3 regions of the Tenacibaculum sp. AWR4_210 genome follow, and region 3 is predicted to be linked to each of the others. Evidence: riboswitches for the same ligand, from Rfam matches in the RefSeq annotation. Region 3 holds a riboswitch; each other region holds the start of a gene.

Region 1 (10,853 bases), on a different contig from region 3:
CTAAGGTTGAAAACCCTAAGGTTTCTTCAAAATCAGTATTGAAGATATTCGATACCGTTCCGAAGAAGGTAACTTTTTTGTTTAACAATGAATAATTCGCTGTAAAATCGAGTAAATTATAACTGTCAATGGTTACCGTTTCACCTCGTGGTCCAAAAGATCCGTACTTATCAAATACTGTACGATCACCAATGTGCTTATACACAAAGGCAAAAGCTGCATTTTTAATAGGCGTTAACTCAACTCCTGCCACAACTTTGTGTTTCGGAATATAATTGTTAGCTCCTTCATTATCATCTTTATTCGTATAGGTATAATTTGCCGTCAATTTAACATACTCGAGAGGTTTCGCCTCTGAAAGTACTTCTACCCCATTGGTTTTTACAGTTCCATTAGAGTTTGCATACACTCCCCAAGGAGCAGCTGACAAACTTTGGAATACTATCGCATCGTTCACCTTACGGTTAAAGAATACGGCATTCAACTTGTAATTTTTATAATAAGACTCAAATCCAGCTTCAAAAGTAGCACTGGTTTCCGGGTTTAAAGTAAGTGCTCCGTATTGTGAAAATAACTGGTAAGTACTCGGTGCAATAAAGGCCGTTCCGTACGACGCTAACAACTTCACTCCGTAATCATTAGTATTCATTACATTGTATGATACGTTTCCGTCATAAACAAAATGATTCCCGTAATTACTGTGAATATTAAGACGTCCTCCTGCGTTCACATTCAATCCAAAATCACTGATATAAACCATAGATACGTACGGATCTGAAGTAGTAAAGTTTGCTACGTCCTTATTAATTTGGGCAAAAGGCGTATTGGTTTCGTTCTTGTGCTCTTGGAAATTGAAACCAGTAATCACTTGGAATTTGTTATCCATAAAAGCATATTTGTTTACCACGTCAATGTTTACCGCAGTTCCTTCATACATACTTTCGTTAATCGATTTAGAAAAGCTACTGTACTGCTTTAAATTACGTGTTATTTTATTAAAAGACGCCAACACGTACACTTCTCCATTTTCATAACTAAACTTCGGTTTTACACCGTAGCGAACTTGAGAAAATGCCCAAGTATTTCTCGCTTCATCTCTGTAGGCACCTGCATCAAATTCCGAATCAAACTCATCGTAGTTAAGAAATAATCCTAAATCGAGATTCTCCGTAAAATCATAGCCTAATTTTACCAAGGCATTTTTGCTGTAAAAAGAATCATCTTCAAAAACTTGATCCGTTTTGCTCTTAGCAGCTGACAATCCTTCAACTCCAGTTAAATCAAAATAGGCCAAGTACTTCAAATTCCCAAGCGTTCCGTTGATACTAACGTTTTGATTTTTATTATTTGGACGGGCACTAAACGACTTGCTATCGTTGTACGTACCGATACTCGCTTCATAGGTAGCGCGGATCGCTTGTTTTGACGATTTCTTTAATATGATATTAATTACCCCTGTTGCAGCTCCTGTTCCATACAAGGTAGAAGCAGCTCCTTTTAAAACTTCAATTTTTTCAATCTGGTTTAACGACAACAAACGCAAATCATAGCTCTGATTGATCCCCGATGCATCAGATACCGGAATACCGTCTATCAACACCAACACCTGTCTACTTCTTCCTCCACGGATATAAGTTCCTATTTGACGTCCTCTATTCGAGTTTGCACCATTAATTTCAATTCCTGGTAAATTGTTTAATAACTGAACTACTGTGTTTCCAGCGTTTTGTTGAATTTCCTTTTGAGAGATGGTATAGATCACCTTACCCGTGTGCTCTTTTTTCAAATCAAACTTGGTTGCCGTTACCACAACTTCGTCCAACTCTTCATTTTTCGTTTGCTCATTTTCCTGAGCGTACAAACTTCCCCCTACCATTGATAGTGCCAAGGCACCAACAAAAAATAATTGTTTTCTCATTAGTAAATGTTACTTTAATTTTTAAATATTCAGGAAAAAAATCAGCGCAGTAAACCGCCCCCAAACTTTTATCCCGAAAGTTCGAATTCTTGAAAATTGGCAGGTCTCCTGGCTTGCGTCTTATTATCTACCTTCCCATAAATACAGTGGTAATCTTGAATGATAATAAGCGGTTTAGCTTACAGTTGCGGGAACAGCTTCGGATTTACACCGAATTCCCTTTTAATTTTCCTCGCCCGTTGGGCAACAAAGGAAAAACCAAAATTCGGGGCAAATGTATAGCATTCTTTTAATTACTGAATCATATATTACCGTTTTTTTATCAATATTTTAATTTTTCATTTCTTTTCGTGCTACTTTCTAACGAATTCGTGATAAAAAGTCTTTTTTGCTATCAAAATCTTTCTAATCTTTGTATTTCAAAATTTATCTTCTATGATTTACTACATCTCTGGAGGAGAACGTTCCGGAAAAAGCTCTTACGCAGAGCGACTTGCAGAGTCCTTGTCATCAGCACCAATTTACTTAGCCACCTCTCGTATTTGGGATGCTAATTTTAAAAAGCGCGTACAACGACATATCGATGATCGCGGAGAGCAGTGGAGCACCGTTGAAGAAGAAAAAAAACTCAGTACAGTCATCGCTGCAGGACAAACCGTGGTAATTGACTGTGTAACGCTTTGGCTCACGAATTACTTTACAGATACAGAAAGTGACGTGCAGAAGAGCTTACAACTCGCTAAAGAAGAATTCGACAAACTGCAACAAATAGACGGTAATATCATTATCATTTCTAATGAAATTGGCATGGGACTGCACGCAACGAGTTCTATTGGAAGAAAGTTTGTAGAACTTCAAGGCTGGATGAATCAATATATTGCACAACGTGCAGACAAAGCAACCTTTATGGTTTCTGGACTCCCTTTACACTTAAAATAAACAACATGTTTACGATAGCACCATTACCGACAACCTTAGTACCTGAACTTCAACAGGCCATCGACACCAAAACAAAACCTTTAGGAGCCCTTGGCACTCTCGAAAAAATAGCCTTGCAAATAGGCCAAATACAAGAAACTTGTACTCCTGAAATAGTTGCCCCTACCATCGTTGTTTTTGCGGGTGACCACGGAATCGCAACTACCAATAAAGTAAGCCCATACCCACAGGAAGTTACCCAACAAATGGTGCTTAACTTTTTACATGGTGGGGCAGCAATCAATGTTTTTTGCCAACAAAACCAGTTGGATTTGCGCATCGTTGATGCTGGCGTAAATGCTGATTTTGAGGCACAGGCAAACCTTATACAGGCCAAAATTGCGAAAGGTACTCGCGATTATAGCCAAGGCCCAGCCATGAGCATGGAACAATTAGAAAACGCCATGAATCATGGAGCTGCCATCGTCGATACACTGTATCAGAACGGAACCAATGTCATTGGCTTTGGTGAAATGGGTATTAGCAATACATCCTCAGCTGCCTTGCTCATGAGCTACTTTACCAACACGCCCATAGCTGACTGTATCGGCAGAGGTACTGGACTCGATGATGAAGGACTTGCACTTAAAATAAAAACGCTGAGTGATATCTATGTTCTTCACCGTGAAAAGATAGAATCTCCTTTGGATGCTTTAGCTACTTTTGGAGGATTTGAAATTGCCATGATGAGCGGTGCTATGCTGAGAGCAGCCCACTTAAAAATGACCTTACTCATTGATGGCTTTATTGTAACTGCCGCCCTACTAGCTGTACATGCACTACAACCTAACATCACAGCCTATTGTATTTTTTCGCATACTTCAGGTGAACAAGGACACCTTAAAATGCTCAATTTCCTCGAAGCGACGCCCCTACTCAATTTGGGCTTGCGTTTAGGAGAAGGAACCGGCTGTGCCCTAGCCTTCCCTATTATTAAATCAAGTGTAGCATTTTTAAATGATATGGCAACTTTTAAGAGTGCCCAAGTATCAGCAGCCACCACAAAAAACGCCTAACCCCATGAAAAGACAAGTGCATTACTTTTTAACTGCCGTGCTGTTCTTTACGAGAATTCCCTGTCCTTCTTGGGTAGATCACTCACCTGATTATATCAACAAAAGCAGTCGTTACTTTTCTTTGGTCGGTATATTAATCGGTGCAATTTCCGGTCTATTGTATTGGTTGAGCACACAGGTCTTTGACAACGATATCTCGGTGCTGATAAGTATGATTAGTTCGGTCTGGATAACAGGGGCTTTTCACGAAGATGGATTTGCTGATGTTTGTGATGGATTTGGTGGAGGATGGACCAAAGCCAAAATACTTACCATTATGAAAGACTCGACCTTAGGAACCTTTGGTGTGTTAGGTTTACTCTTTATCATCGCGCTCAAGTTTTTGGCCTTGTATAAACTGAGTACCCTTTCAACTGTACTTCCTTTTATCCTTATTGCCGGACACAGCCTCAGTAGATTTGCAGCAACCTTACTGTTGTATACACATCCGTATGTACGTGATAACGACAGTTCTAAAATCAAACCAACAACCAAACAAATGAGTACCAAAGCACTCATTATATCCGGATTTTTTGGCCTTGCACCTTTGCTGTTATTAGAAAACACCTTGGTTTACCTAAGCCTATTACCCGTTCTTTTGTGCTATTTGTACTTGGGTAGGCTGTATACGAAGTGGATTGGTGGACAAACAGGCGATTGTGCAGGTGCCCTACAGCAAGTTGCAGAAGTTGTATTTTATTTAAGTTTAGTTGCCTTATGGAAGTATATTTGATTCGTCATACCACCCCTGAAATTGCCAAAGGAATCTGTTATGGTCAGTATGATTTAGACCTAGCTACGAGTTTTCCTTCTGAACTAAAGACCATTCAACAAGCGCTTCCAAAGCAAGTATTCAACTATCCCTGTTTTAGTAGTCCATTACAACGCTGTTCTCTTTTAGCTCAGCAGTTATTCAAAACCGTACGCTTTGATGAGCGATTGAAGGAATTGAATTTTGGACAATGGGAAATGCGTGCTTGGGACGATATTCCCAAAGCGGAGCTCGATCCTTGGATGCATGACTTTGTCAATACTCCAACTCCTCAAGGAGAATCGTATGTTGATCTCCACAAAAGAACTACTGAATTTCTAGAAGAACTCAGACAACAAAATCTCACGAATGCTGTGCTCGTTACCCACGGAGGAGTCATGCGAAGTATTTGGGCTCATGTCCACGATATCCCTCTCAATAAATCATTTGATCTTAAACTGTCTTATGGTTCCATTTTAAAACTACAACTATAACATGAAAAAATTATACGCTCTTTTCCTACTCTTGATACTGAGTTATCAATGTACTTCTCCAAGTAAAAAGACAACGCCTACAAAAGAAGTCACTACTAGTACCATTAAATACGCGAATGGTTTTGATATTCGCATAGAAAATGGCGAAAAAAAACTCATCGTTAAACGGGTTTTCCAGAAAGGAAACAAAACTACTACCTATACGCTTGGTGCTACTACCGATATTGAAGGCAATAGTCTTCAGGTTCCTGTTGAGAATATCGTGGTTACGAGTACCTCTCATATTCCTATGTTAGAGCTACTGCAGGCAGAAAAACGAATCGTTGGCTTTCCTAATACCCGTTATATTTCCTCTGAGAAAACAAGACAGCGAATAGCCGATGGACTCATTGTTGACTTAGGCTCTGAACGCAGCATGAATACCGAAAAATTACTGGAACTGAACCCTGCTCTGGTCGTCGGTTTTTCATTGCACCCTAACAACAAACTCTACGAAAACATTAAAAAAGCCGGCATTCCTGTGCTCTACAACGGAGAGTGGCTTGAGGAAACTCCTTTAGGACGTGCAGAATGGCTTAAATTCTTTGGAGTACTCTTAGGAAAGGAAAAGGAAGCTGACAGTATTTTTAATCATATAGAACAGGAATACTTGAACGCAAAAAAACTAGCTCAAAATGCCCAACACAAACCGACCGTGATCTCAGGAAGCCTGTATAAAGACGTTTGGAATGTACCCGCCGGTAACAGTTATACCGCCCGCTTTTTTAAAGATGCCAACCTAGACTACTTGTGGAGTGACACCTCCGGAACAGGTAGCCTACAACTCGGGTTTGAAAGTGTACTCGAAAAAGGGCAACATGCCACCTACTGGATCAAATGCGGTTCATACGGTACCAAGGAACAAATGCTCACCGCGAATAAAAACTATGCAGAGTTTGATGCTTTTAAACAGAACAAACTGTATTCTATTGGAGTTCACAGAGGTCCTACTGGAGGTATTATCTATTACGAACAGTCTCCCGTTCGCCCTGATTTAGTATTAAAAGATTTGGTTAAAATTACACAGCCAGAGATACTTCCTGACTATGAATTGCACTTTTTTAGTCCTTTGCAATAACGATGGCTACAGTTGAAACTAACTCAAAAGGAAACCTCAGAGAAATTGCTGGTTTATTTTTTAAACTAGGCTGTATTGCCTTTGGTGGACCTGCAGCGCACATTGCCATGATGGAAGAAGAAGTTGTTCAAAAGCGAAAATGGATGACCGAACAGCACTTTTTAGATTTAATCGGTGCTACCAATTTAATTCCTGGTCCAAACTCGACAGAATTAACCATGCACTGTGGTCAAGAACGCGCTGGATGGAAAGGCTTGCTCGTAGCTGGGATCAGTTTTATCTTCCCTGCAGCCCTGGTTACCGCTCTATTTGCACACCTCTACCTAAGCTATGGAACACTCCCTGACGTTGCTCCGTTTATTTTTGGTATCAAACCCGCTGTGCTTGCCATTATTGCTAGTGCCGCTCACAAGCTCAGCAAAAAAGCCATTACATCGAACTTCTATGCAGTTGTAGGAGTTCTTGTTTTCTTATTAAGCCTTAAAGGTATCAATGAATTTACCTTACTATTTGCAACGGCCATACTCGGTATTCTCTTAAGCTTTAGATCTGCTAAAAGTGTACCCTCAGTCACCATTGTTCCTTATTTTTTAGGGACTACAGGAATCAGTCCTATGCCTCCTTTACAATTGTTTTTAAGTTTTTTAAAAATTGGAAGTATCTTATACGGAAGTGGATATGTATTATTCGCCTTTCTAGACACTGAACTCGTTCAAACTGGTTGGCTCACTAGGCAAGTATTGCTCGATGCTGTTGCAGTAGGACAACTAACACCAGGCCCTATACTTACGACAGCCACATTTATAGGCTGGCAACTACATGGATTTTACGGAGCTTTATTAGCCACTTTAGGCATCTTTCTGCCCTCTTTTGTATTTGTATTACTCCTCAACCCTATATTGCCTAAAATACGAGCATCCGCTAAAATTAGCCGTGTATTAGACTTGGTTAACGTAGCTGCCGTAGCTCTTATTTTTAGCGTATGTGCTCAAATGGGAACCGAAATTCTAATCGATTGGAAACCTTTAAGCATAGCCATCCTATCGTTTATCGCTGTGTTCTTTTATAAAAAACTGAGTAGTATCTATATCATCATCGGTGGTTCTATACTCGGGTATTTGTTGCATCTCATCGGATAAACCTTACCATACACCAATCGAGCATCATCGGGCTTCGGTGCTCGGCTAACCGAATACACGTATAAAACTAGATACAAAACAAAAAACACACCCTAAGGTGTGTTTTTTTATGTTCTTTATATCAGTGATTACTACTCTTTGTAAACACCCATATTTGCATACTTATCCATTCTTTTCGCTACTAAATCAGTATCGTTTAAGTCTTTCAACTCAGAAAAAGCACTCAAAATTTGATTTCTAACAGCTTCGAATGCACCCTCTCTGTCAGTATGTGCACCTCCTGCTGGTTCTTGGATAATTCCATCGATTAACTTCAAATTTTTCATATCCTCACCAGTCAACTTCAATGCCTCAGCAGCTTGTTCTTTGAACTCCCAGCTTCTCCATAAAATTGACGAACAAGATTCTGGTGAAATTACGGTATACCAGGTATTCTCCATCATATAAACACGGTCACCTACACCAATTCCTAAGGCACCTCCTGAGGCTCCTTCACCAATAACGATAGAAATGATTGGAGTTTTTAAGCGTGTCATTTCAAAAATGTTACGAGCAATAGCTTCTCCTTGTCCTCTTTCTTCAGCCTCCAAACCAGGATAAGCTCCAGGAGTATCCAAGAAAGTTACTACAGGAATACCAAATTTCTCAGCCATACGCATTAAACGCAACGCTTTACGGTACCCTTCTGGGTTTGCCATACCGAAGTTACGGTATTGACGGGTTTTGGTATTGTAGCCTTTTTGTTGCCCGATAAACATAAAAGATTGGTCTCCAATTTTTCCAAGACCACCGATCATGGCTTTGTCATCTTTTACGCTTCTATCACCATGTAGTTCCATAAAAGTATCGCCACACAATGCCTTGATGTAATCTAAAGTATAAGGTCTATTCGGGTGACGAGACAACTGAACACGTTGCCATGGTGTTAAATTTTTATATATATCTTTTCTAGCTTTCTCTAATTTTTTTTCGATTTTTTTACATGTTTCTGTCACGTCAACATCGCTCTCCTTTCCTATGTCATAACATTTTGCCAATTGTTCCTCTAATTCCTTAATCGGCATTTCAAAATCTAAATATTCCATAGTATACAGTTTGATTTTCTACTTAATTAATAAGTTGTTTGTAAAAGCAAACATACTAAAAATTTGTACAGCTCAAATACAACACCTTATTTTTTACTCGTTTTTTAGTTTAATTTTTAACTTAGAATTTAACTTATTTTTTATCAGACCATTAACCAACACAACTCCAAGTACGATTACTGCCCCTAGGTAAAACTCGGGTTTCATTTCCTCCGATTCACCAAAAATTAGCAGGGCTAAAACGATCGCATATATGGGTTCCAGATTAATTGTCAACATGACCGTATAAGGGGTCAAGTATTTCATAACTTTTACAGAAGCGATAAACGCATAGGCAGTGCACACACTACTCAATACGAAGAGATATACCCAATCCATTGTTGAAATTGCGAAAAAAGAACTCGTAAAGGTTGCTTGACTCGCCAAATAACAACTCACTCCCACCACCCCAAAGAGCAGCTGGTAAAACGAGATTGTTGTGGCATCGTACTTTTTTACATACAGGCCATTCAATACTGAGAACAACGCCGATAAAAAAGACGATAATAGGGCATACAAAATACCTAAAGTGTATTGGCTCTCAAAATTAAAAATGATATACAACCCAACTACCACCAAAAAGCCCATTAAAAATTCTACGGGATTCATTTTCCTTTTAAAAAAGATGGGTTCTAAAAAAGCGGTAAAAAAAGCTCCTGTACTCATGGTTACCAAGGCTACTGAAACATTAGAAACTTTTATAGCCTTAAAAAAAGTAATCCAGTGTACCGCAATAATGATTCCTGAAAATACAAACTTTAGGACAGCCTTCTTTTCCAAACGGAACTTAGCGGGTGTACGCAACAAATAAAAAGCGATAAAGATCACAGCCAATAACATTCGGTACCAAACCAAGGAAACCGCCTCTATTTGAATTAATTTACCGAGTATTGCAGTAAAACCCCAAATAAAAACTATGAAGTGGAGCTGCAAATAATTTTTCAACTTACTTCCTGGCATTTAGGTAAAGGTATATCGAATACAAGCCAAAGAAGATATTTGGCATCCATACGTTCAACCACGGATTTGCTCCTGGCACCGCTCCTAAGACCTCTCCTATCTTCATAAAGAAGACGTATATAAACATCGCTGCCAAGCCCAAGGCCAGGTTTACTCCTAGTCCTCCTCGCTTTTTTTTATGCGCCAAACCAATGGCTATCAAGGTTAAAATATAAGAAGCGATTGGTAAACTGGTACGCTTGTACAATTCAACGTAATATTGGTTAAGGTTTTTAATCCCTCGCTTTTTGGATATTTCAATGAATCGCATCAATTCGCCAGAGCGCATTTCCTGCGCTACAATCGACTTGTAATTTAAATCGCTAGGATAAAAGGCAAAGATCGTATCCATGGTATTACCATAGCTAATGCTATCTCTATCTTTAAAAACCCAACGCTTTTTCCAGTTGTACAATTTATAAGTACTATCTGTATGATTCCAATTAATGTTATCGGCAATCAACTTGTACTTCAACTGTATACCGTTGTATATTTCCTTCGAAAAATTGTATCCAGAATTGCGATCTAAATTAAAGTTTTGGATGAATACAAATGTCGAATCATTTAATTGCAGACTAAAATCTCGAATCGTATTGTCTTCGTATTTTGTCGATGACAAATATTTCTTTTCAAAGGTCCTACGCGTTTTACTACTCGACGGAACAAAGAAATGATTCATCAACAAGGCCACCACGGTAACGATAGTAGCTCCAACAAAATAAGGGTATAAAAACCTAGTAAAGGATACTTGAGAGCTATTGATCGCAACTATTTCCGTGTTGTTCGCCAATTTAGACGTAAACAGGATCACCGCGATAAACAACGCCAACGGCATAAAAGTATTTGCATAGTAGATGATGAAGTTTTTATAATAATCGTCAACTACTTCCAACAAAGTAAGGTTTTCATGACGTAAAAACTTATCGATTTTTTCAGCAATATCAATCGCTACTGCAATAGGGATCAAGATAAGTAACGTAAATAAAAACGTTACTAAATACCGTTTTAATATGTACCAGTCTAGTATTTTCAAATTACAAACGTTTATTCATTTGCTTTACCATTTTATCTTTCCACTCCGCAAAATCACCTGCGATAATATGCTTACGAGCTTCACGCGTCAACCAAAGGTAAAATCCTAGATTATGAATAGAAGCTATTTGTTTCCCCAACATTTCGCGCGCAGCAAACAAGTGGCGTAAATATGCCTTTGAATACATGGTATCTACATAAGTAATGCCCATTTCATCAATTGGTGAAAAATCATTTTCCCATTTC
Region 2 (10,853 bases), 99 kb from region 3:
CGGCAATCAATGAAATTAACAGAAAAATATAATCCATACTTTTCCACCAGCTAAAAGCGCCATCACTTGAATTTGCCATTGGTTGAATTAAAAATAATAAGGGGGTTACTATACAATGAACTAGGCAAAGTCCGCCAGCCATTACCCCTAAAGAATCTGATTTCTTGGTTAGTTTATGAATCATGATTAAATTGCTTAAGATAGTCTTGATATTGTTTTTTAGTTACTTCTACATCGTTATAAAGTTCTTTTAACAATACCTTAATTTGTAAATCAATTGCTGATTGAATGGTTTCTCTATATGCCTTGTAATTGACATAATGAGTTTTTGATTGTTCGTTAAAGCTATTCTGGAAAAAACCTACTGGATTGTACCAAAAACTACCAGCTATCAATTGATTTTTCTCTTCGCTTTCTCGCTCAAAAGGTTGCATACTCTCCTTCATCACTTCATTGGTTAACCCAACCAGTGCTCTTCGTAATAATCGCTTTGACTTTACAGAGTCTTTAGCTACAGGAGTTGTCGCCAAGGATGGGAATTGTCGATACAGCGCCGAGCTCAACTCTTCCGAAGATTTTTCGTAAAGCGCTGATTTTTTATCACGTGTCGCATCGATATAATCCGTCATTAAATTGCGTGGTTTTTCAACACTCAACTGCTGATGTACTGCCCCTGGGACAATAAAACACAACAATAAATACACCCCGATCATCAATAAACTATTGCTTAAGATTCGACGTCCTTTTGCAACGATCACAAAAAATACACTCGCCCAAAGCATCAAATAGAGCATACTCATTCCGAAGAACTTCATTGCAGCATCAGGAACCAAACTGAACACTCCTGTCAAGAAGCCTCCGTAGATAAAAAGTAGCAGTACAACGCTGCTAGTGACTAGTACGTAAAACGCAAACCTAGATAATAACCAATTATAATGAGACGTATGTTGTACTACTACTAATGACCAAAAACCTTGTTCACTTTCGTAACTTTTTAAATTATAAGTCAATACAAGCAACACTACCGGTAAAAGGTAGAGTAATACAAAGGCAAAATCTAGAGTTCCGGCCTGCAAACGCTCTGGGTTTGCGATTTCCTCTGCCATATCCGAATCGTAAGGACTACTTCTAAAACTCACTCTTTTATAATACCCAAATTGCTCTGCCTGTCCTATGCTGTATACCATGGCTGGTGAAGGAGATTTAAATGCGTATACTGAGGTGTACCAAATGGCCCAATAGGGATTTGTCACATCGACCCAAGGACGTTCTTGAGGACCTTTCTTGCCAGCGTCGTAATAAGCAATAATTTCAGCTCTTGCTTGATCCGCTTTAGCCTGAATATCATTAATCTCTCCTTGTTGCTCCTGAAACAGACTCGCTCCATTATGCAATCCGTAAAGCCCAGCAATAACAAACAACAGTACTGCCACTATTTTAAATGGATTTTTCACAAAGTGCTTCCATTCAAATAAAAATATCTTTACCCCACTCATATTACTTGCATTTTTTTGGCTCCTCTAAGGAGTAATACTAGAATTCCAATAGACCAAAAACACAGAAAACCTAAATCGCTTTTATAGTAATTCCAAACAGACGAAAAAGTCGTTGGTTCGTATTTAAAGTCTTCTATACTTTTATAAAAGGCATTACTTGCCTTCCATCCCCAATCACCTGATTTAGAACCACCATAAGCGTGTTCATCATTCAAGGCTTTGATGAGTTTTCGGCGATAGTGCTCAACTTGTAACAAAAACTCTTGGTGATGTAAATTGTCGCTTCCGACAACTCCCATACTCGCATTTTGCAAAGAAAGAAAGGGATTTAAGACCCCCATCCACTGGTAATTGTGTTTCTGTCTGGCTTGTACTTTTCTCAAATTCCCAAAGTGTTTATCCCATACCTTGTTTCCGTACTCTTCATCAGCTTGCATTCGCAGCCCATCAAAGTTAATGGGAAGCTGTGCTATGGAATCGACCCCGTATTGCTTTAATACGCGTTGTTTCAATTCAAGTCCTCGTGCATCTGATGGATTATGACCATCAATTCCTTTGGCTCTATCTGTTTTCATCGCTGTTTGAAAAGCTGCTCTGCTGGGTAAGGGGTTCAGTTTATCGACAATGCTCATCGCAATACTAGGCATAAACAACGTCCAAATCATCCATATTCCCAGAAGAGATGTCAACGCCACTGTTGCATTTTGCCACTTCAACGAACTGTATACACCAAGTCCGCTTAACACAAAATAATACAAGGTATAACTCGCAAAAAACAAGGCCCCTCTTCCCAAAATTTCTAAGGTCAATTCCTGATAATTTAGCAAGGTATACGCAAGCATAACTAACAGCAACAGCAAAACTCCATATAGCCAAACTACCAGGGTTTTTGCCAGGACCAATGCCCTAGGGCTTGCTCCTTGAAGTAATAATAGCTTAAGACGTCCGCTTTGCTTTTCACTACTAATACTGTGAAATGCTAAAAAAATCAGTAATAAGGGTAATACATACTGTAGTAATAGCGCACTTTTTAACTTGCCAAACTTAGAAGCTGCCATCATTTGTGAGGCTTCAGAATGAACCATTTCATTCTGAACATGACCTTCAACACGAATGACATTTCCGAGGACACTATGTACCCCCTCGTCCAAACTACTCAAGGCATTACTCGGTTTAAACACAAAGGTTCCGAAATGAGCTGCCCCATGAGGATTCATTTCTTTTAAGGCTTCCCATTGTCCACGAACATGGGCTTTGGCTTGTTCAAAAGACGCTCGTTCTTGCGCCATTTGCGCCGCTCCTAAATACAACGCACTGCACAGGACAAGTACAAATCCAATACTCACTGCCCAAAGTGCTTTGTTACGGCTTAGGGCCCAACTTTCATTCTTTAAAATTGTCCACATAGCCCTAATTTTTCATAAACTCCAAGTACAATTGTTCCAGTTCATTGGCGCTAACCTCTGCTGAAGACAACTGTTTAACAAGTACTCCTTTTTTCAATATCCCAATGCGGTTGCACACCTCTCGTACTCTAAAAATATCGTGTGAAGCCATTAAAATTGCGGCTCCTTCTGAAGCCAGTTTTTTCAATAACTCTGAAAGTTCATTACTCGCCAACGGGTCTAATCCGCTCGCCGGCTCGTCTAACAAATAAACTTCTGCTTTTTTCGCGTAGGCTATGGCAATCCCTACTTTTTGACGCATTCCCTTCGAATACCCTGCCACTTTTTGACTATGTGCTTCCTCCTGCAATCCACAGGTCAATAAAAAATCTTTGAGTTCTTTTTTACTGTAAGAGATTCCTGCTAGCCTACAGAAATAATCCAGGTTTTCAACTCCCGTTAAATAAGGATATAAATTGACATTTTCTGGTATATATCCTATGAGTTTCCTCACCTTGGCAGTATCTTTTACCGTATCTAAATTTTGTACCGTGATACTTCCGGTATCAGGTTGTAAAAACCCCAATAACATATTGATCGTCGTTGATTTCCCAGCTCCGTTAGCTCCTAACAGTCCAAGAATTTCACCTTGCTCAATTTGTAAATTCAAATTGTTTACCGCAGTATGCCCTTTAAACGACTTGCTTACTTGTTTTATTTGTATCATTGAAATTCAATTATTGCAACAGTGTGGCAAATATAATAAAGAAAGCTATTAATGCATATAGGTTGCTTTCAATTTAACAAATAAATTTAGTGGGCTATTTCAAAAGTACGCCAAGCACAGCTTCAACAGTATCCTGAATTTATTCCTTTCTTATGTTTTAAAAAACGCGTGGTAATATTGAACCCTATTGTTTTAGATAGAAAGGATCTTGAACACTTCCTACATCGTGCACATTATACATAAAGGCACCTCCTTTTCTCAGTTCCAAATCATCAAACAATCCTTGTGCATCAGCAGCAGCGAATACCTCATTTAGTATTTTTTTCACAGCTGCATCAGCCCATAAATTCAATTCTTTCACTCCTGAATTTTCATCTTCATAATGCATTTTATCATACACATCTTCTTCTTCCACGGCCTCAACATGGAATGGAGCACATACCGCAAAAGGATCTAAAGACACACCGTATCCGACATTCCATTCACCAAATTCTGCATACTCATAATAGTGAGGGTCAATGGTTAATTTATAATCTCTCATATTATAAAGGCCGAACGAAAAACTTTCGAATGGTGGTAGCTCCTGATCGCTATACTCAAATAAAATGGCATCGTAGGTAGTAGCATCTTGCAACTGCATGGTTTTCCAATATGGAATGGCTCGCAACAAATCACTTTCGACTTCTCGTTTATAGGTTTCCAGGTCGTACTCTTTGTAAAGAGACAATGCTTTTTGTATAGGTTGATAGGAACTCGTCAATCCAGCTACGCGATGCTCCATTTCAATAAGATCACGTCTTAATTTTTCATTCAACTTTTTATTTAATTCACTTATCATAGGATACTTTTTACAATGGTAATTGGTATAAATTATTCGACGATAAAGGGACTTTCTTTACACCGACTTTTACAAATCCTAAACTTTCGTAAAAACGACACAGTTTCACATTAGTGGCTACGGCATCAAGACGCAAAAACTCGCAGTCTTTTGCTCGAGCTTTTACTGCAATTTTTTGCAATACTAAAGCCCCCAGTCCACGACCGTTATAGGCTTCTTTGATTACCAAAGAATGTACGTAAAATGCCTGGTCATCTCGCAATCCCCAATAGTATTCATCTTTTTCCATGATTCTAACCATACCGATGGTTTTCTCTTGGAGATCTCGGATAAAATAGTACTCTCCTCGAGACAAGCCTTCTTTGACCCAGGCAATTTTTTCAATAGGAGGATGAATCCAATACTGCCAATGGTCCACATTTTTAGCTTGAATTTTCAATGCTGTTTCTTTAAACAGTGCAAGTACCTCATCCAGAGCTTCCTCGTCTGCAGGATGAAATTCAAATTCTATAGGTTCTAAGCTACTCATCAGGTAAACTTAAAAAAAATCTCTCATATTCAAAGCCTTCAAGCCTGTACTTACTTTTCTCCTAATTAAAATTACATACAACTTGGTCATTTCTGTGAAATCCTTACTTTTACGCCCGATTTTTGGTTTTTTACGCTGGTAAAAATTAAAAGGGAATTTGGTGAAAATCCAAAACTGTTCCCGCAACTGTGAGGTTTATTTACAACGAGCAATCAATTAAGTCACTGCTAACATTAGTGGGAAGGCGATTGTTCGGAACCGAGTCAGGAGACCTGCCAACAATTCATAATTTTATTAGTAACTCTCGGGTAAAGGGTTAGAAAATATACAACTACTCATCGTAGTATTTTCTGCACATTACCTGCTTAAAACTCATTTTTCAGCAGATGAAAAAATTTGTATTATGCAGTGTATTTATGCTGTTGGCTATTGTTGCCAATGCGCAATCATACACTACAATTTCAGGAACCGTAAAAGACCTGAAAACCGGAAAAACCATTTCCAATGTCACTGTAGCCTTTAAAAATGTACGCAAAGGTACCCATACCGATGCCAATGGCCATTTTCAGCTTCAAGTACCTACTAAAACTAAAACTGTTCAATTTTCAAAAATCGGCTATGAAACCGTAGTAAAGAACATTGCGTCATTGTCAAGTTCTGAGCCATTTATTCTTTTTCTACAAAAAGAAGTCATCGCTTTGGACGAGGTGCAAATCGACGCTAGGAAACAAGGTATGAAGCCTGCTGTTCTGGCTGTAGGAAAACTTCCTATTAAAGATATCGATGCTCCCGTTACTACCAACAGCGTCGATCAACGATTGCTCCTTCAACGCGGAGTGGACGATTTAGGAACGGCGGTAAAAAGTGCCACTGGAGTTCGACCTATTAATCGTTACGGTGGTTTTCAAACCTTCCGAATTCGCGGATTTAACAATTTTGTTTTATTGCTAGACGGAGTGCGTGATGAGCGTCATAATATATCGACAAGTGCTCCAAGTACTAACCTTGCCAACGTTGCTCGTATCGAAGTTTTAAAAGGCCCTGCAAGTGTACTATACGGACACTCAGCGCTAGGAGGAATTATCAACATCGTTCGAAAAAAACCAACCCTTCACGATACTGGTAACTTTACTATTAGCTATGGTAGCTATAAAAGTTATACCATGAGTGCTGGTTTTGGAGGTTCCATTTCTCCTGAACTCCGATACCGAACAGACTTTGGTTTGACCAGAAGCCAAGGGTGGCGAGACTACGGCGTGGCTACCAACAACGGATCTTTTGCTTTGACCTATACTCCGAGCTCTAAAGATCGTTTGGATTTTTACTTACAAGTCAATGACGACCAATACGACACCGATACGGGAATTCCGATGGACGACGACGGTTCACTAGTACCTGGCTTGGATCCAAAAACACGTTATAACGATCCGCAGGATTATCTCAAACACAAACGCTACGACGCTCAATTAAAATACACGCATGAGTTTTCTGAAACATCAAAACTTACCAACCTTTTGTCCTATGCAAGTGACGATATTGATTACCTCTCTACAGAATTCTTAGTATTAAACGCTACTAAAGACGCTATTAAAAGAAATTTTCCTTTCTATTTTAATCATCAAACAAAAACATTACAAAATCAGCTCGATTATAGTTTTCAAGCCACAACGGGTAGTATAAAACACCAACTTTTACTCGGAAATTCTTTGAGTTTTTTGGATAGAAAAACCTTTAGAGGTAAGGTGATTGGCCCTGGTACGTTTACGACCATTTCTGTTCAAAACCCCGTATTAAACCAAGGACATATCGAAGCTGTTGACGACAAAGTAGATGTTAAGGAAGAATTTGTCAGTGGTTTTTACCTACAAGATGCCATTAGTATTTCAGAGCACTTTAAAGCCATGATAGGTCTGCGTTATGATATTTTTGATGGAACCTACTACAGAGATGAACTCAACAAGGATCGCGTTGTGCTTACTTCAGGAACGCGCACCACGATCCCACCAACTGCCTTTACCTATCGCGCGGGAGTTGTTTACCAACCCATTCCTGATGCGCTGAGCTTTTTTGCTTCGTATTCTAATTATTTTAAACCTTCTCGAAGAGTAGCTCCCAATGGTGTTGTTTTTGATCCGGAAAAGGGATACCAAATAGAAGGTGGTGTTAAGTATCAGAAAAACCAACGTTTTTCCGCAACCTTATCAACCTACTACCTACTTAAAAATAACATTGTTGAACGAACGAGTGTCAATGATTACCAACAAATTGGAGAAGCCGATTCTAAAGGAGTTGAATTAGATATTGAAACACAGCCTGTTCCTGGATTCTACCTAAAAGCAGGATATGCTTTTGTCGATGCAAAGGTACGGTCATACAACCCTCAATTACAACGTGTAGCTCCCGGTAACTCACTGCGTTTTGCTCCGAAACACAGTGCTAATTTCTGGGCCAACTACGAGTTCCAATCGCGAGCTTTGCACGGTATCGGACTCGGATTTGGAGGAAACTACGTGAGTAGTAATTTCACCAACTCGAGCAATACTTTTACGCTTCCGGCCTATACTACCCTAGACGGAACTATCTACTATCAAGCCAAACGCGTGCGCATAGGGGTAAACATTAACAACCTTGCCAATACACTGTATTACACAGATGCTATTTACGATCGTCAGTTCTTTGTAGGACAAGGTCGTAATTTCAGAATATCATTAGCTTATAAATTATAAACCGAAGTGCCCTCCCTTGTCGAGGGCACTCTTTTTATTTCATGAAGAAAATAATTACCCTTCATCGTTGGTTAGGAACGTTTTTTAGTTTCCTCTTTCTCATTTGGTTTCTTTCCGGAATTGTCATGATGTATAAGAGCTTTCCTTTTTTGAGTACTTCACAAAAGAGAGCCTTACAACAAAGCGCTACAACTGCAACATTGAAAGCCCCTTCGGAAGTTTTTCCCGATTACCGTAATGACACCTTACACCAACTCCGAATTAACTATCAGCTACAGCGTCCTGTTTATCACCTAACCTCCAGTAACGGCACCCTTATTTCTAGATATGGAGATACCGGGCAACAGCTAACTACCAACAGTGAACGAGCATTCTTACTGGCAAAAGAAGCATTAAAAACAACCGCAAAAGGATCGGTCACCCATTTGACTGCCCTGGATCAGTGGATTCCGAGAACTCGCTACCTCAAGCACCTCCCTATTTACAAAGTAACCTTCGACAGCCCCGACACCCCGTATGTCTACATTTCTTCTGTTACTGGAGAAATACTGTCACATACGACTGCCAGTGATCGAATGTGGGCCTGGCTAGGTGCCATTCCTCATTGGATTTACTTCAAAGACATACGCATTCATAACGAGCTTTGGTTCCAACTTATCGTCTGGCTATCTGGATTGGGATTTGTGATGGTACTTACAGGGATTGTTACGGGTTGGGTCCGTTTTCAGAAAAAACCAAAAAAACCATTCCAAAGATTTAAAAACAAGTGGTATAACCTTCACTATTATTTCGGTTTATTTTTTGGAATATTTATAACAACTTGGATTTTCAGCGGTTGGATGAGCATGACGCCCTTGAGCTGGACCCCGAGTACAGGCCTTTCTAAAGCTGAATTTCGCACATGGCAGGCCAGTGCAAAAACTCTTGCCTCTATATCACCATCGACCTGGAACAACCTTTCAGTACTGTGTAAACAAACGCCATTTAAAGAAATCCAGCTACAACTATTCCAACAAAAATATTACGCAAGTATTGGCGATGCGAATGGACAACGTCTGGTAGCTTTGGACAATAAAACCATCCCTAAATTAACGCAGTATGTAAATACCGTTAAAAAATTTCCAAGTCACCATCACATCCAAAGTGCAACCTTACTAAATCACTACGACGATTACTATTACAGCAGGCACAACAGTAAATCACTACCGATTATTCGGGTCCAAACAACCTCTAAAATTTATTACTACATCGATCCTAAAACAACGCAAGTTGTGTACAAATGTGCACCTAAAAACCGTGTACAACGATGGATTTACCATGGTTTACACAGTTTGGATTTCTCTTTTTTGGCCTGGAATCGCCCTTTATGGGACATTATTATGATCTTTTTATTGATAGGAGGCACCGTAGTATGCGCTACCGGTAGCTACCTAGGAATCAAATTTTTAAAACGAAAAAACAAGCAACAAAAGCATCGGAAAAACAAGAAAAAACGAAAAAAAAGTAGAAATATTTCCAAAAAACAAGGTCAATTCAAAAAATTTTATTAATTTCATGATTGTCTTAGGAGACGTCCTTAGACTTTCTTTTTCATAGCAATTTTCCCGTTCATCTAGAACGGGTTTTTTTATGCTTGCTGTTCACCTCATTTACTACCCAACTATTTTAGTTAAATAACCTCATCACCTTACATTTTAGTCAAAAAGACTATGTTTGTAACTACCAACCAGACTATTAATAACTTTTATGAAGAAACTTCTTATTCTATTTCTAGGACCTGCACTCTGCCTACTACTTACCTTAAGTCCCTGTGAACTCCTATCAGCAGGAGCAGATGCCGTTTTAGGTATTGCTATTTGGATGATATTATGGTGGATAACCGAAGTAGTTGCCATTCCAGTGACCGCACTTATCCCGCTGACCTTTTTTCCTTTACTTGGAATCATGGACATGCAACAAGTAACTAGTCATTACGGTCATCCTATCGTTTTCTTATTTTTTGGTGGATTCGTCATGGCCTTAACGCTGGAAAAAGTAAAACTTCACAAAAGAATAGCCCTACATATTATTCGATACACAGGAAACAGTCCGAATAGGATAATTCTAGGTTTTATGATCGCTACCGCATTTTTGAGTATGTGGATCAGTAATACGGCTACTACTGTAGTCATGCTCCCCATTGCCTACTCAGTAATTCAGTTACTCATAAACGACGCAGACGGATTTACTAAAAATGACCAGAACTTTTCACTGAGCATCATGCTCGGAATTGCCTATGCTGCTAACGTTGGAGGGATCGCTACTTTAATAGGTACTCCTCCAAATATCGTTTTTGCTGGTTTTATGGAAAGTGAATATAATTACAGTGTTTCTTTTATTGACTGGATGCTTGTAGGAATTCCTTTTGCCGTAATTATGCTGGGAATGATTTACCTAACGCTCACCAAAATCATGTACCCTAACAGACTGGGAAACTTTGAACAATCAGCAGCCTTGCTTCAACGAGAAATTCAACAATTAGGTCCCATGAAGAAAGCTGAAAAATACGTTCTCGTAATATTCATCACAGCGGTCATTGCATGGATATCGAAAAACACAATCAATCAACTATTCCCTGCCCTCCATCTTTCTGACACCAGTATTAGCATGGTTGCTGCCATGAGTTGTTTTGTGGTTCTCTATAAAAAAAACCCCCTACTCGCTTGGGATGACACGACTCGTTTACCTTGGGGGATCGTAATACTCTTTGGCGGTGGATTGGCTTTAGCAAAGGGACTTTCCAATGCAGGACTCATCGATGTTATAGGTAACCTTGTTAGTCAATGGTCTTCTACTAGTTCCTTACTCATTGCTGCATTACTGATTTCGCTTGTCTTGTTTATGACAGAACTTATGAGTAATGTCGCACTTATTGCCATTTTTGCTCCCACCGTTGTCGGAATTACCCTCGGCTTAGAGATGAATACACTACAGGTACTTATTCCGGTGACGATGGCTTCGAGTTGTGCTTTTATGCTTCCGATGTCTACACCACCTAATGCCATCGTTTTTGCCAGTGGTCACATAAAAATTCCACAAATGATGCGTGCCGGAATCGTATTAAATTGTATTGCAATACTCCTGTTAGTGCTGTTCTACAGCTATATAATTCC
Region 3 (10,853 bases):
ATTCTATTGAAGATCCTCACGGAATTGAAAACGAAATCAACACCTTACCTGGTTTGGGAATCATCCCCGCAAAAACAATTATGGCAAAGGAGAAGATCACGGTACAAACCAGTTTTACCTTCAATAAAATTTCTTCGGTATGCACGGGCTATGAAATTCATATGGGACACACTACATTTGAAGAGTCTTCTCCGATGAACAGTATTGACGGCAAGCCGGAGGGCTATCAAACTGCTACGGTTTGGGGTACCTATATTCATGGTTTGTTTGACAATGCAGAAATCGTAGATACTCTTTTGGCAGGTTTTACTACAGAACAAGGAGAAAAATTTGATTACGAAGCGTATAAAAATGAAAACTACGATCGTCTTGCAGAGCATTTGGCTACTCATTTAGACATTGAATTTATTATAAAAGAAATGCAACGACACTAAAAACGTAAATCTTATGGCTATTCAATACGGTCATGGTGACGATAAACACCTCTACAGTCATATTAATTTCAAGGCTAATTTCAGCTCTAATGTTTGGTTTACAGGAAGTGCACCAGATCTTAAAGAGCATTTACGCACACAAATTAATACGATTGATCAATACCCAGCTCCAAGTGGTGAATTTCTGAAAAAACAAATCGCAGCTAAACACGAAGTTTCTGAGCAAAACATCCTAGTTAGCAATGGCGCTACTGAAGCCTTCTATCTCATTGCCCAACACTTCAGTAAGAAACGAGTGAGTATTTGTTATCCCAGTTTTTCGGAATATGAATTGGCCTCTAGAGTTCACGGCCTACAAATAGAATACTTACACAGACACGACTGTACTACCCATCAATTTAATTCTGATATTGCTTTTATCTGTAATCCGAACAATCCGGATGGATTTGAAAATAGTAGCGAAGAAATAGCGCTGCTTTTAAAAAAATACCCCGATACTTATTTCGTTATTGATGAAGCTTATATTGAATTTACGAGTAGTGCTATTTCGGTAGTCCCATTATTAGCGGAACACAACAACCTCATCATCGTAAAATCACTGACCAAAGTCTTTGGCATTCCCGGCTTACGCCTTGGCTACCTTATGGGAGCTACTGCCATTATCGATGCTATTGCTGCACACAAAATGCCTTGGAATGTCAATGCTTTAGCGCTTAGTGCTGGACGGTATATTTTCCAAAACTATGCATCGTTATATCCTGACTTTTCCACATATTTGCAACGTTGTTACGAACTTCAAACTGCTATCTCAGAGATTCCTGGTTTTCATAGTATCCCTTCTCGAACTTCGTATTTCTTGGTAAAGATGCAAGACTACGTATCTCAACGCCTAAAAAACTACTTGGCTGAAGAACACCAGCTGTTGATTAGAGATGCTTCTAATTTCAAAGGTTTAAACCAGCGTTATTTTAGAATTTCGGGGCAAAGTGACTCTGAAAACAACCTACTCTTAAAAGCCTTAAAAGCATGGAAGCACTGATAAGCATCTCACCTTTATTACTTGGATATGTACTAGACCTTCTTATGGGTGATCCGCGAATGTTACCACACCCTATTCGACTCTTTGGAAATGCGATTTCCCTAGGTACTCGATTATTAAACCATGGAACTCATCGATTTTTAAAAGGACTTTTGCTAACTGCTCTCCTTTGCGTTGCTACTTTTCTCTTTTTTTGGTTTCTCATGCAATGGACTGCTCAATACCTCTATGTATCACTGAGCATCGGAAGTATTTTTTTGTTTTACGCACTGGCCAACAAAAGTCTGCTTGAAGAAGGCAATGCCGTATTTACTGCTCTCGAAAAAGGCATCGAAGAGGGACGCTCAAGACTGTCATGGATTGTAGGTCGAGATACCCGATCACTAGATACTCAACAAATTACCAAAGCGGTATTTGAAACTGTTTCTGAAAATCTCAGTGACGGTGTAATTGCCCCTTTGTTTTACTATGCTTTTTTGGGAATTCCCGGTGCGATGCTCTACAAAATGATTAACACCTTAGACTCCATGATTGGATACAAAAATGACCGTTATTATTATTTTGGGAAGTTTGCTGCCAAGCTAGATGATGTTTTTAATTTTATTCCTGCCCGATTAACGGCAGTGCTCATGTTACTCGTCAGTGGAAAGTTACATAAGCTCCCTACAGTCATGAGGCAAGCAAAAAATCACACAAGCCCGAATGCGGGATATCCGGAAGCAGCATTAGCTATTATTTTGGATTGTCAGTTTGGGGGCCCGAATGTTTACCATGGAAAACTGGTAAACAAACCCTATATAGGGACTAACTCACGTCAAGTACTCCCCACTGAATTCAAAGCCGTATCCAAGATCAACCAACGAAGTACTTTTTGTTTTGTAGTTCTTATCGCTATTTTACAATACCTTTATTACACACTATGAATCGAATTATCATAACAGGAGGTCCGGGTTCTGGAAAAACTAGCTTGTTGAAAGCTCTCAGAAACAAAGGTATGCAATGCTTTGATGAAATTGCTCGTGCGGTTATTGAGGAACAGCAAGCTAAGAAAGGTCAAAAAACCCCTTGGCAAGATGTTACCGGATTTACGGAGCTCGTCTATGAGAACACTTTAGCTAAATTTGATGAACCCATTTCAAATTTTGCTTTTGTAGACCGTGGATTACCAGATAACATCGCCTACTTAAAACATTATGGAGGCCTTATCAGTACCCAATGGAAAACTTTTAATTACTTCGATTTTTACTATCCGACTGTCTTTTTACTACCTGCATGGGAGGCGATCTACGAGCAAGATCCACAACGACTACAATCGTACACAGAAGCCCAGGCCCTGCATAAAGAGTTAGTAAAGACCTACAAAGACTTGGGGTTTGAAATTATTCAACTTCAAAAAACAACTGTAAGCAAACGCGTTACTGCCGTGATTCAATATACAAACCACCTTCATTAGGAATGATTCCTTCTGTTTCTCGACATCATCACATTGATTTAAAATAATATCATTTATATTCGCAGGTAACAAATTGGTTTTTTAGCACACTAAAAATTAAAAGGGAATTTGGTGCAAACCCAAAGCTGTTCCCGCAACTGTAAGCTCTCACCAATTTTTGTACGACAACCACTGTAATTCGTTATGGGAAGGTGTACAAAATAGAGCGAAGCCAGGAGACCTGCCTCTTTGTGTATATTTATTAACTCTCGGGTAAAGAGTTCGAAAATAGTTACATATTTTCTTCCCTTACCTGCTATTATCAACACAATTATGACAAATTCAATGATTTTAAGCAGGGTATGGTCTGGAATACTGTTCCAAAAGACCTACTCTTCGGCATTTCTGCTTTTTTCTTGTAACACTACAATCTATTCAAAACGCTAGGTATGGGAAAAGACTTATCAAAAGTAACCACCACCTTTCAGTTTTGTGATGGCGGATCGTGCAGGAAGGCACATAGTGAATTGAGTGTTAGAGAAGCTAGAGCCCATTTGAGAAATGCCGACTTATGGCACAGCACTCATACCATAAAAACTCGTTGTAACGGTCGTTGTGAAGATGCTCCTACGCTCATAGTTCAGCCTGGAAATTTTTGGTACAAACAACTAGACCAACAAAAAGTAATTGAAATAGTAGAGGCCCACACTACTGCGCAATCACCAGTAGAGGCCTATTTATTATTTAAAGAAGGCGGTGAAAGCGTTTTATCTAACCGAGAACGCAAGGTTACTCCTGTGGTATTTAAACCCAAAGTTCATGAGGAATACGGGACTGTACTCGTTGCCAGAGCCTCAGCCTCTGACCAGTTTTTATATCCCGTACTAAAAACCATGTTTGAAAAGTTTCCAAACTTCGAACTGCTCCACCCTATCCAAAACACGCGAATTACCACTGAGCATCAGGTAAAATACACAGATGCTTTTGACCTTATGATTAAGGGACCTGAAGCGGAACTCGCTATAGCCATCGGTCCAATTACCAAAGCTATGGAGAAAGAGGTAGCCCCAGAAATTCTAAGTCGAAAAGTAGGTGTTTCTGAGGTATACTGGTTCGATAATCATGAGCGCTATCAGGGGGCTATACATTTAAAAAACAGAAAAGGAAAACCGATTGTGAATTTTTTAATTCCAAAAGAAAATCAAGACCTTTGGACTTATCTAATGACAATATATTTAGAAATGACTATTAACTCACCTAGAATTGCCGATGAAGTTACCACAAATTAGTATAGTTGGTTCAGGTTGGCTCGGTGGTGCTTTAGCTACCGTACTAGCAGAAGACTATACTATTCATATTTCAACTACGAGCGTCTCTAAAGTGGAAATGCTAAAAGCTCAAGGATTTACTCCTTTTGTTTTTTCCTTAGGATCGACGACGAATACTCATGAGATTCCATCTTTTTTGGAGGGCAGTGATATTATCATTATCAACTTTCCACCGAAGCGACGTATCGATGCTATTGAAACCGTTTACCCACAGCAGGTATCGGCTTTACTCCCGTTTATAAAAGAACATCAAAAGGTTCTCTTTATCAGCTCAACCTCTGTGTATCAAAACACCAATGATTGGGTTACGGAGTCTTTACCCCTTCATCCTGAAAAAGCATCTGGCTTAGCGGTGCGAGTTGCAGAGCAAGCTCTTCAAGAGGCTTTACAAGAACGATTAACCATCCTTAGATTTTCGGGGTTGATTGGGTACGATCGTTTGCCAGGACGATTTTTGGCTAACAAAAAAGAGCTCAGAAATGGAAAATCACCCGTCAATGTCATACATCGCGATGACTGTATAGGACTCATTCAACGCATCATTGAAACAGAAAGTTGGGGTGAAATTTTCAATGGTTGTTCTGACGAGCATCCTACACGTGAGCACTTTTATACCCTAGCAGCAGCGCGCCTTGGATTAACGGCTCCAGAATTTGTACAGGAACAAACACCTACAAATTTCAAACTGATTTCAAATCGTAAGAGTAAAGAAAAACTAGCATACGTATATAAATTCCCCGATCCTTTAAAACTAATTTAAGCATGGCCAAAATTTCTATTATTGGAGCAGGACCCGGTGACCCAGAATTACTGACGGTAAAAGCATCGCGATTAGTTACGGAAGCCGATGTTATTTTACATGATAATTTAGTATCGGAAGCCATACTCAGCTTAAACGGGCATGCTGAGAAAATATACGTCGGCAGAAAATTTGGAGATAGCAGCAATCAAATGGATCGTCAGCTTCGTATTAATGAATTGCTACACGAACACTATTCACAAGGAAAAAACGTCGTTCGATTAAAATCTGGTGACCCCTATATCTACGGACGAGCCGCTGAGGAAGCTCGCTATCTAAGTGAACGCTCTGTAGACTTTGAGGTAATTCCGGGAATTTCAGCAGCTTTAGCCGCAGCAAACATCTATAATATTCCAATTACGGAGCGCAACAAATCAAACGCCGTACTTATCTGTACTGCACATACTGCTGACTATTCTTTTGAGCAACTCAACGGCATTGCACATATGCTGAAAGCTGGAAATACCATCAGCATCTATATGGGACTCAAAAGTCTACATCGCATTATTCCTAAATTGATGGAAGTTTGTAAAGACCCAAACATTCCCGTCAATGCCATCTCGAATGCCTCGCGAAGCAACCAACAAATTTTAAGTGGGACTCTAGGTACTATTGAAACACTGGTAGCCGAACGAGATTTACCCATGCCCGTCGTTTTTATTATTGGAGCGGAACCCATATTAACAACTAACAACAATTAATATTTGATGAAAGAAGGAATATTACTTTGCGGGCACGGCAGTAGACGCCCCAATGCAGTTACTTCATTTAAAAAACTCGTAAGCATATTACGAGCACGATACGAGAACAGTTATGAGGTAGATTACGGTTTCTTAGAATTTAACCATCCTACTTACGAAGCTGCTGTAGAGCGTATGTACCTTAATGGTGTTCGCAAAATTTACGCCTTACCGGTCATTCTTTTTGCGGGTTCTCACGCTAAGAATGATATCCCGTATGAACTTAACACCCTGCAGTCGTATCACGACGATTTGAGCATCCACATGGGAAAACACATTGGGGTCAGTTCCTTTTTACTCGATTTAGCAAAAAAGCGAATCGAAGAAACGGAAGCTAAGTTTGGAGCAATAGACAGAAAAGACACTTGTTTAGTAGTTGTAGGAAGAGGTACCACAGATTCCGATGCCAACAGTGACGTAGCAAAATTGACCAGCATGCTTTGGGATGGTATGGGATTTGGTTTTGCCACTACCGGATATAGCGGAACGGCATATCCAAAGGTAGACGAATGTCTTAGTATGGTTAATAAACTCGGATTTAAACGTACCATCGTCATTCCTTTCTTCTTTTTTACAGGAGTACTCTTAGAGCGTATCTACAGCAGTGTTACACAACAACAGGCTAAATCTGAAAATGAATTCATTTATACGGACCCTTTTGGCACTGACGAACTCATTTTACAGGCTTTTGATGAACGTTTGGAAGAAGCCAAAAATGGTACAGCTCATATGAACTGTCAGCTCTGCAAATACAGAAAACAAATCATTGGATTTGAACAAGATCAAGGACAAGAACAAATTGGACACCACTTAAATGTCAAAGGAATACTTTTTGAAGAAGACGAAAAGCCAGGAAAAGATGCCAATAGTATTAGCGCTAAACTCAAGAACATTTTAGGAATCTAATGCTAGTAAAAGAACAGGACAAGTCAACAAGTAAAATCAAACAGGTAGTGGGTGCCCCTATAAGCATTCAACATCGCAAGGGAAGTACAAACTTTTTTTTACGTTACTTCCATTACAAAATTAATGGTAGCCCTAAGGTTGAATGGCATAAAAACGGCAAGATAAATCTCCAAGTATTTGAAAAGGGCATCGCCCTGCATTACGCCAAAGAAACTACTCGGGAAACACTCTTTTTACCATACCACGATATAACAGATCTCTCTTTTACACCGGGTCCTGAAAACATCCGATTTTGTAAAATTTCCATTTTCAAACTCGCCGTAAAACTGGGAATTCCTATTCGGTATGCACGATATTTAGCTACTTTTCAGGAGTATCAAATTGCTCCATGCCGATTGAGTATCAATACTAAAGAATATCAGTTAACTATGGAAGCCAATGGTTACCAATACCATAGACACGCTGCTTTTTTCGAGGGCATTCGCGAGAAAAGCAGCGGTTAGATCGTTTACTCAACTCGCCCTTCACCTTCTAAAAACAACTGTTGTAACTTTTCTACGAGTTCATCAGAAGGGTTTTCCCACATTCCTCTCTGAACGGCCTCTAGTAGTCGTTCACTCATATCTTTCAACGCCCAAGGATTGTGTTCTTCGATAAAGTTCTTCGTTTCTTCATCCAAAAGATAGGCTTCAGTAATTCCTTCATACATAAAATCATCAACTGAATTGGTGGTCGCATCATAGGCAAATAGGTAGTCTAAGGTAGCCGCCATTTCAAATACGCCTTTATAACCATGTCGTTTTACACCAGCTATCCATTTCGGATTGACCACTCTAGAGCGATATACTTTTAACAGTTCTTCTTTCAAAGTTTTCACCTTCGGATTTTCAGGACGTGAATGATCGCCGAAATAAATTGAAGGTTGTTCTCCGCGTTCCGTTTGCACTGCATTGGCTAGTCCACCGTGGAATTGATAGTAATCATCACTGTCGAGTATATCGTGTTCTCTGTTGTCTTGATTCTGCATGACTACCTGCATGGATTGCAAACGATGTTTAAATGACTCGTGTGCTGACACTCCCTGTTTAGAAGTACCATATGCATAGCCACTCCAATTGATATACACCTTTGCGAGATCTTCAGGACTGTTCCAGTTTTTTTCATCGATTAGTCCTTGGAGGCCTGCTCCATAAGAACCGGGCTTTGAACCAAACACTCGAAACTGGGCTCTCTGTTCACTTTGCTGTCTTTCTAAGCCTTGCTCTAACCAATACTCCGTTTCTGCTAGCACGCGTTTTTTAATCGGGTTATCTTCCAGAGGTTCCTCTAACTGCGCTACCTTTTGAACCGCTGCATTGAACAAGTTGATCACATCGGGGAAAGCATCTCTAAAAAATCCAGAAATACGCAAGGTCACATCAATCCTTGGCCTCCCTAAGGTAACTAGAGGAATGATTTCAAAATCCGTTACTCTTCTGTTTAAATTTTTCCAAATTGGTCGTACCCCTAAAAGTGCCATGGCTTGCGCTATGTCATCACCACCGGTTCGCATCGTAGCGGTTCCCCAAACAGAAATCCCAATGGTTTCAGGGTACTCTCCGTGTTCTTGTAAGTAACGATCAATAATTAATTGAGCACTGCGCTCTCCTAAACGATAGGCCGTTTCTGTAGGTATGGTTCGAACATCTACTGAATAAAAGTTTCGTCCTGTAGGTAATAAATCGACTCGTCCACGAGTAGGGGCTCCCGAAGGTCCGGAAGGGACGTATTTCCCGTCTAGTCCTGCCAACAAAAACTCGATTTCATCGCTGGTATGTTCCACTGCAGGCAAGGTTACCGCTTCGAGGTAGCTAAGAACTTTGTTAAAATTGGGTAATTGCGTGTCCCGAACTTTTTTAACTTGATACGACTGAAGTAATTTTTTTCCATACTCTTCTAAAAATGCTACCCATTGCCCTACCGTCCTATAATTTTGATCTCCGTATTGATAATTTAATGGCGTATCATAATCGGTTTGATAAATTGGTAGTTCAACACCTAAGTCTTTACTAAGTGCCTGTGTAATTCCCTGTGCACTTTGACTAGAGGGACGGTGCAGTGCCATGAGCAAATCTGTCAACTGTTCTCCTGTAGGAGCTTGACCAAAAATATGCAATCCATCGCGGATTTGAGCTTCTTTTAACTCACACAAATATCCATCTAATTTTACCAAGAGTTCATCCACATCATCACTGGTGATATTCAAATCGACATTTAACTGCGACTGCTTTACCAATTTGGCGATTTCTTGTTCTAACACTTTTGAACGTTTGGTATCGAGTGAAGAAGCTTCGTAATATTCATCTACCAAATGCTCTAATTTCACCAAACTACCATACGTTTCTGCCCGTGTCATCGGTGGAATCAAATGATCAATAATCACCGCTTGGTTTCTTCTTTTTGCCTGCGTCCCCTCTCCTGGATCATTGATTATAAAAGGATAAAAATGGGGTAAGGTTCCAAATATGGCCGACGGAAAACAAGTTTCGTCGTTAAGAGACACACTTTTTCCCGGTAACCATTCAAGGTTTCCATGTTTCCCTAAATGAATGACTGCCGATGCGTCAAAATTATCGCGTAACCAAAAATAATAGGATAAATACTGATAGGTAGGCGGTAAATCGGGAGAGTGATAAATTGATTGCGGATCTTGATTATAACCTCTTGAAGGCTGGATGCTCAAGAAAACATTGCCCAGTAACATTCCAGGCACCACAAAACCACTTTCCGTAAAGTACGGATCTTCTTCCATGTTCCCCCACTGCTCTCTTACCTTAGCTTTTAACGCTGCTGATAATTTATCAAACCTCGACTTAAAATCGCTCAGCGAATACAGGATACTGTGAGGACGAGTTTCGGTAGTGTTTGGGTCATTCGTCGTTAATTGGGTCAACCAGTGAATCACCTCCGTCCCAGAAGACGGCAACTGCTTTCCTACCTCATACCCAGCCTCCTTTAGCGCTGCAAGTACTTGTACACAACTTTCAGGCGTATCTAACCCAACTCCGTTCGCTAAACGACTATCTTTATTTGGATAATTGGGTAGAATTAACGCTATTTTCTTCTCATTATTCGACAGATTTCGCAAAATACTCCATTGCTTCGCCATTGCAGCCATAAAATTACAGGCTGGCAGGTAGACTTCGTACTTCACAAGCGCACTGTCAGTTAACGGATCTTTCTCTTGTTCTTTTTTAAACGAGATCGCTTTCCCTATTATTCGACCATCTATTTCTGGTAAAGCAATATTCATCGCAATGTCTGTAGGTGGTAGTCCAAACAATCCTTCTTTCCACACTTCTTTGTTAGTGGTGGAGAAAATTGTTTGCAATACAGGAACCTTTAAATTCTCAAAAATAAAGCTATCGTGATCTGTAGATTTTACTGTAAATCCAGAAGTATTTAAAATTACTTGTAGGCTCCCTACTTCAAAACGCAATTCAGCCTCGAGTTCTTCTAGAATTTCCCGATCTCTAAAACTTTGGGCAAAAGCTACAACAGGCGTTAGTCCTTCCTTAGCCAAACTATCCGTTAAAGCTTTGATTGGCTCCAGGTTATTAGACAAATAATGAGCTCTATACGCTATAACAACTGCCACTTTCGTGTCTGCATCCCATGTCGATTCCAATTCCGATTTGCTTACAATTCCATCCTGGACAGTATACAAAAACAAGGGAGCAACCACTGTTACCTCTGGCAGTTGCATTTCTATAGAAAAGTACTGTTGGCACACGTATTTTAAAAGCGTGCTCGCATTGGCCTCTCCTCCTTGTTGTAGGTAATTTCTGCATTGATGTACCTCTTCCAAAGGTACCGATGACTGCTGCATCAATTCATAATCTGGTTCATGAGCTGGAATGAACAGCAACTTACACCCCGTTTGCTCTTGCATTTCTTTCAGCGCCTCAACGAGATAACGATAATAACTCATTCCACCGAGTAAACTACATACAATTACCTCTGCATGGGTCAATACTTCTTCTATATAAGTATCAATAGTTAATTCTTGCTTGAGATACACCAAATTGGTCATTCTCAAGCTAGGTAATTGAGTTCCTAGCTCTCCGTACAACTTTCTATACGCCTCGTTCATGGCGTGGATATCAGTATCTGAAGCACTTAAAAAAACCACATTT

The links. Region 3 has a riboswitch for cobalamin ahead of ACXAG7_RS16495 ((2Fe-2S) ferredoxin domain-containing protein). Riboswitches for the same ligand answer to the same signal wherever they lie in the genome.
Region 1: linked by a shared signal. The riboswitch ahead of ACXAG7_RS07560 (TonB-dependent receptor plug domain-containing protein) and the one ahead of ACXAG7_RS16495 ((2Fe-2S) ferredoxin domain-containing protein) in region 3 are both predicted to bind cobalamin.
Region 2: linked by a shared signal. The riboswitch ahead of ACXAG7_RS16880 (TonB-dependent siderophore receptor) and the one ahead of ACXAG7_RS16495 ((2Fe-2S) ferredoxin domain-containing protein) in region 3 are both predicted to bind cobalamin.

What each region holds. Positions count from the first base shown of each region.
Region 1 is NZ_JBSWYF010000003.1:348,864-359,716, forward strand. Features, by position in the region: gene ACXAG7_RS07560 (TonB-dependent receptor plug domain-containing protein) at 1-1,918, opposite strand, end outside; cobalamin riboswitch at 2,000-2,196, opposite strand; gene cobU (bifunctional adenosylcobinamide kinase/adenosylcobinamide-phosphate guanylyltransferase) at 2,354-2,857, shown strand; gene cobT (nicotinate-nucleotide--dimethylbenzimidazole phosphoribosyltransferase) at 2,863-3,912, shown strand; gene ACXAG7_RS07575 (adenosylcobinamide-GDP ribazoletransferase) at 3,917-4,684, shown strand; gene cobC (alpha-ribazole phosphatase) at 4,669-5,196, shown strand; gene ACXAG7_RS07585 (ABC transporter substrate-binding protein) at 5,198-6,313, shown strand; gene chrA (chromate efflux transporter) at 6,316-7,452, shown strand; gene ACXAG7_RS07595 (acetyl-CoA carboxylase carboxyltransferase subunit alpha) at 7,584-8,537, opposite strand; gene ACXAG7_RS07600 (DMT family transporter) at 8,631-9,536, opposite strand; gene ACXAG7_RS07605 (LptF/LptG family permease) at 9,523-10,608, opposite strand; gene tgt (tRNA guanosine(34) transglycosylase Tgt) at 10,610-10,853, opposite strand, start outside.
Region 2 is NZ_JBSWYF010000010.1:101,199-112,051, forward strand. Features, by position in the region: gene ACXAG7_RS16850 (MerC domain-containing protein) at 1-184, opposite strand, end outside; gene ACXAG7_RS16855 (hypothetical protein) at 174-1,496, opposite strand; gene ACXAG7_RS16860 (DUF3526 domain-containing protein) at 1,493-2,902, opposite strand; gene ACXAG7_RS16865 (ABC transporter ATP-binding protein) at 2,907-3,608, opposite strand; gene ACXAG7_RS16870 (hypothetical protein) at 3,793-4,446, opposite strand; gene ACXAG7_RS16875 (N-acetyltransferase family protein) at 4,457-4,975, opposite strand; cobalamin riboswitch at 5,082-5,269, shown strand; gene ACXAG7_RS16880 (TonB-dependent siderophore receptor) at 5,362-7,701, shown strand; gene ACXAG7_RS16885 (PepSY domain-containing protein) at 7,743-9,251, shown strand; gene ACXAG7_RS16890 (SLC13 family permease) at 9,448-10,853, shown strand, end outside.
Region 3 is NZ_JBSWYF010000010.1:2,693-13,545, forward strand. Features, by position in the region: gene ACXAG7_RS16475 (cobyric acid synthase) at 1-434, shown strand, start outside; gene ACXAG7_RS16480 (pyridoxal phosphate-dependent aminotransferase) at 448-1,473, shown strand; gene cbiB (adenosylcobinamide-phosphate synthase CbiB) at 1,461-2,396, shown strand; gene ACXAG7_RS16490 (AAA family ATPase) at 2,393-2,926, shown strand; cobalamin riboswitch at 2,984-3,168, shown strand; gene ACXAG7_RS16495 ((2Fe-2S) ferredoxin domain-containing protein) at 3,355-4,194, shown strand; gene ACXAG7_RS16500 (Rossmann-fold NAD(P)-binding domain-containing protein) at 4,175-4,993, shown strand; gene cobA (uroporphyrinogen-III C-methyltransferase) at 4,996-5,733, shown strand; gene ACXAG7_RS16510 (sirohydrochlorin chelatase) at 5,740-6,678, shown strand; gene ACXAG7_RS16515 (hypothetical protein) at 6,678-7,181, shown strand; gene cobN (cobaltochelatase subunit CobN) at 7,187-10,853, opposite strand, start outside.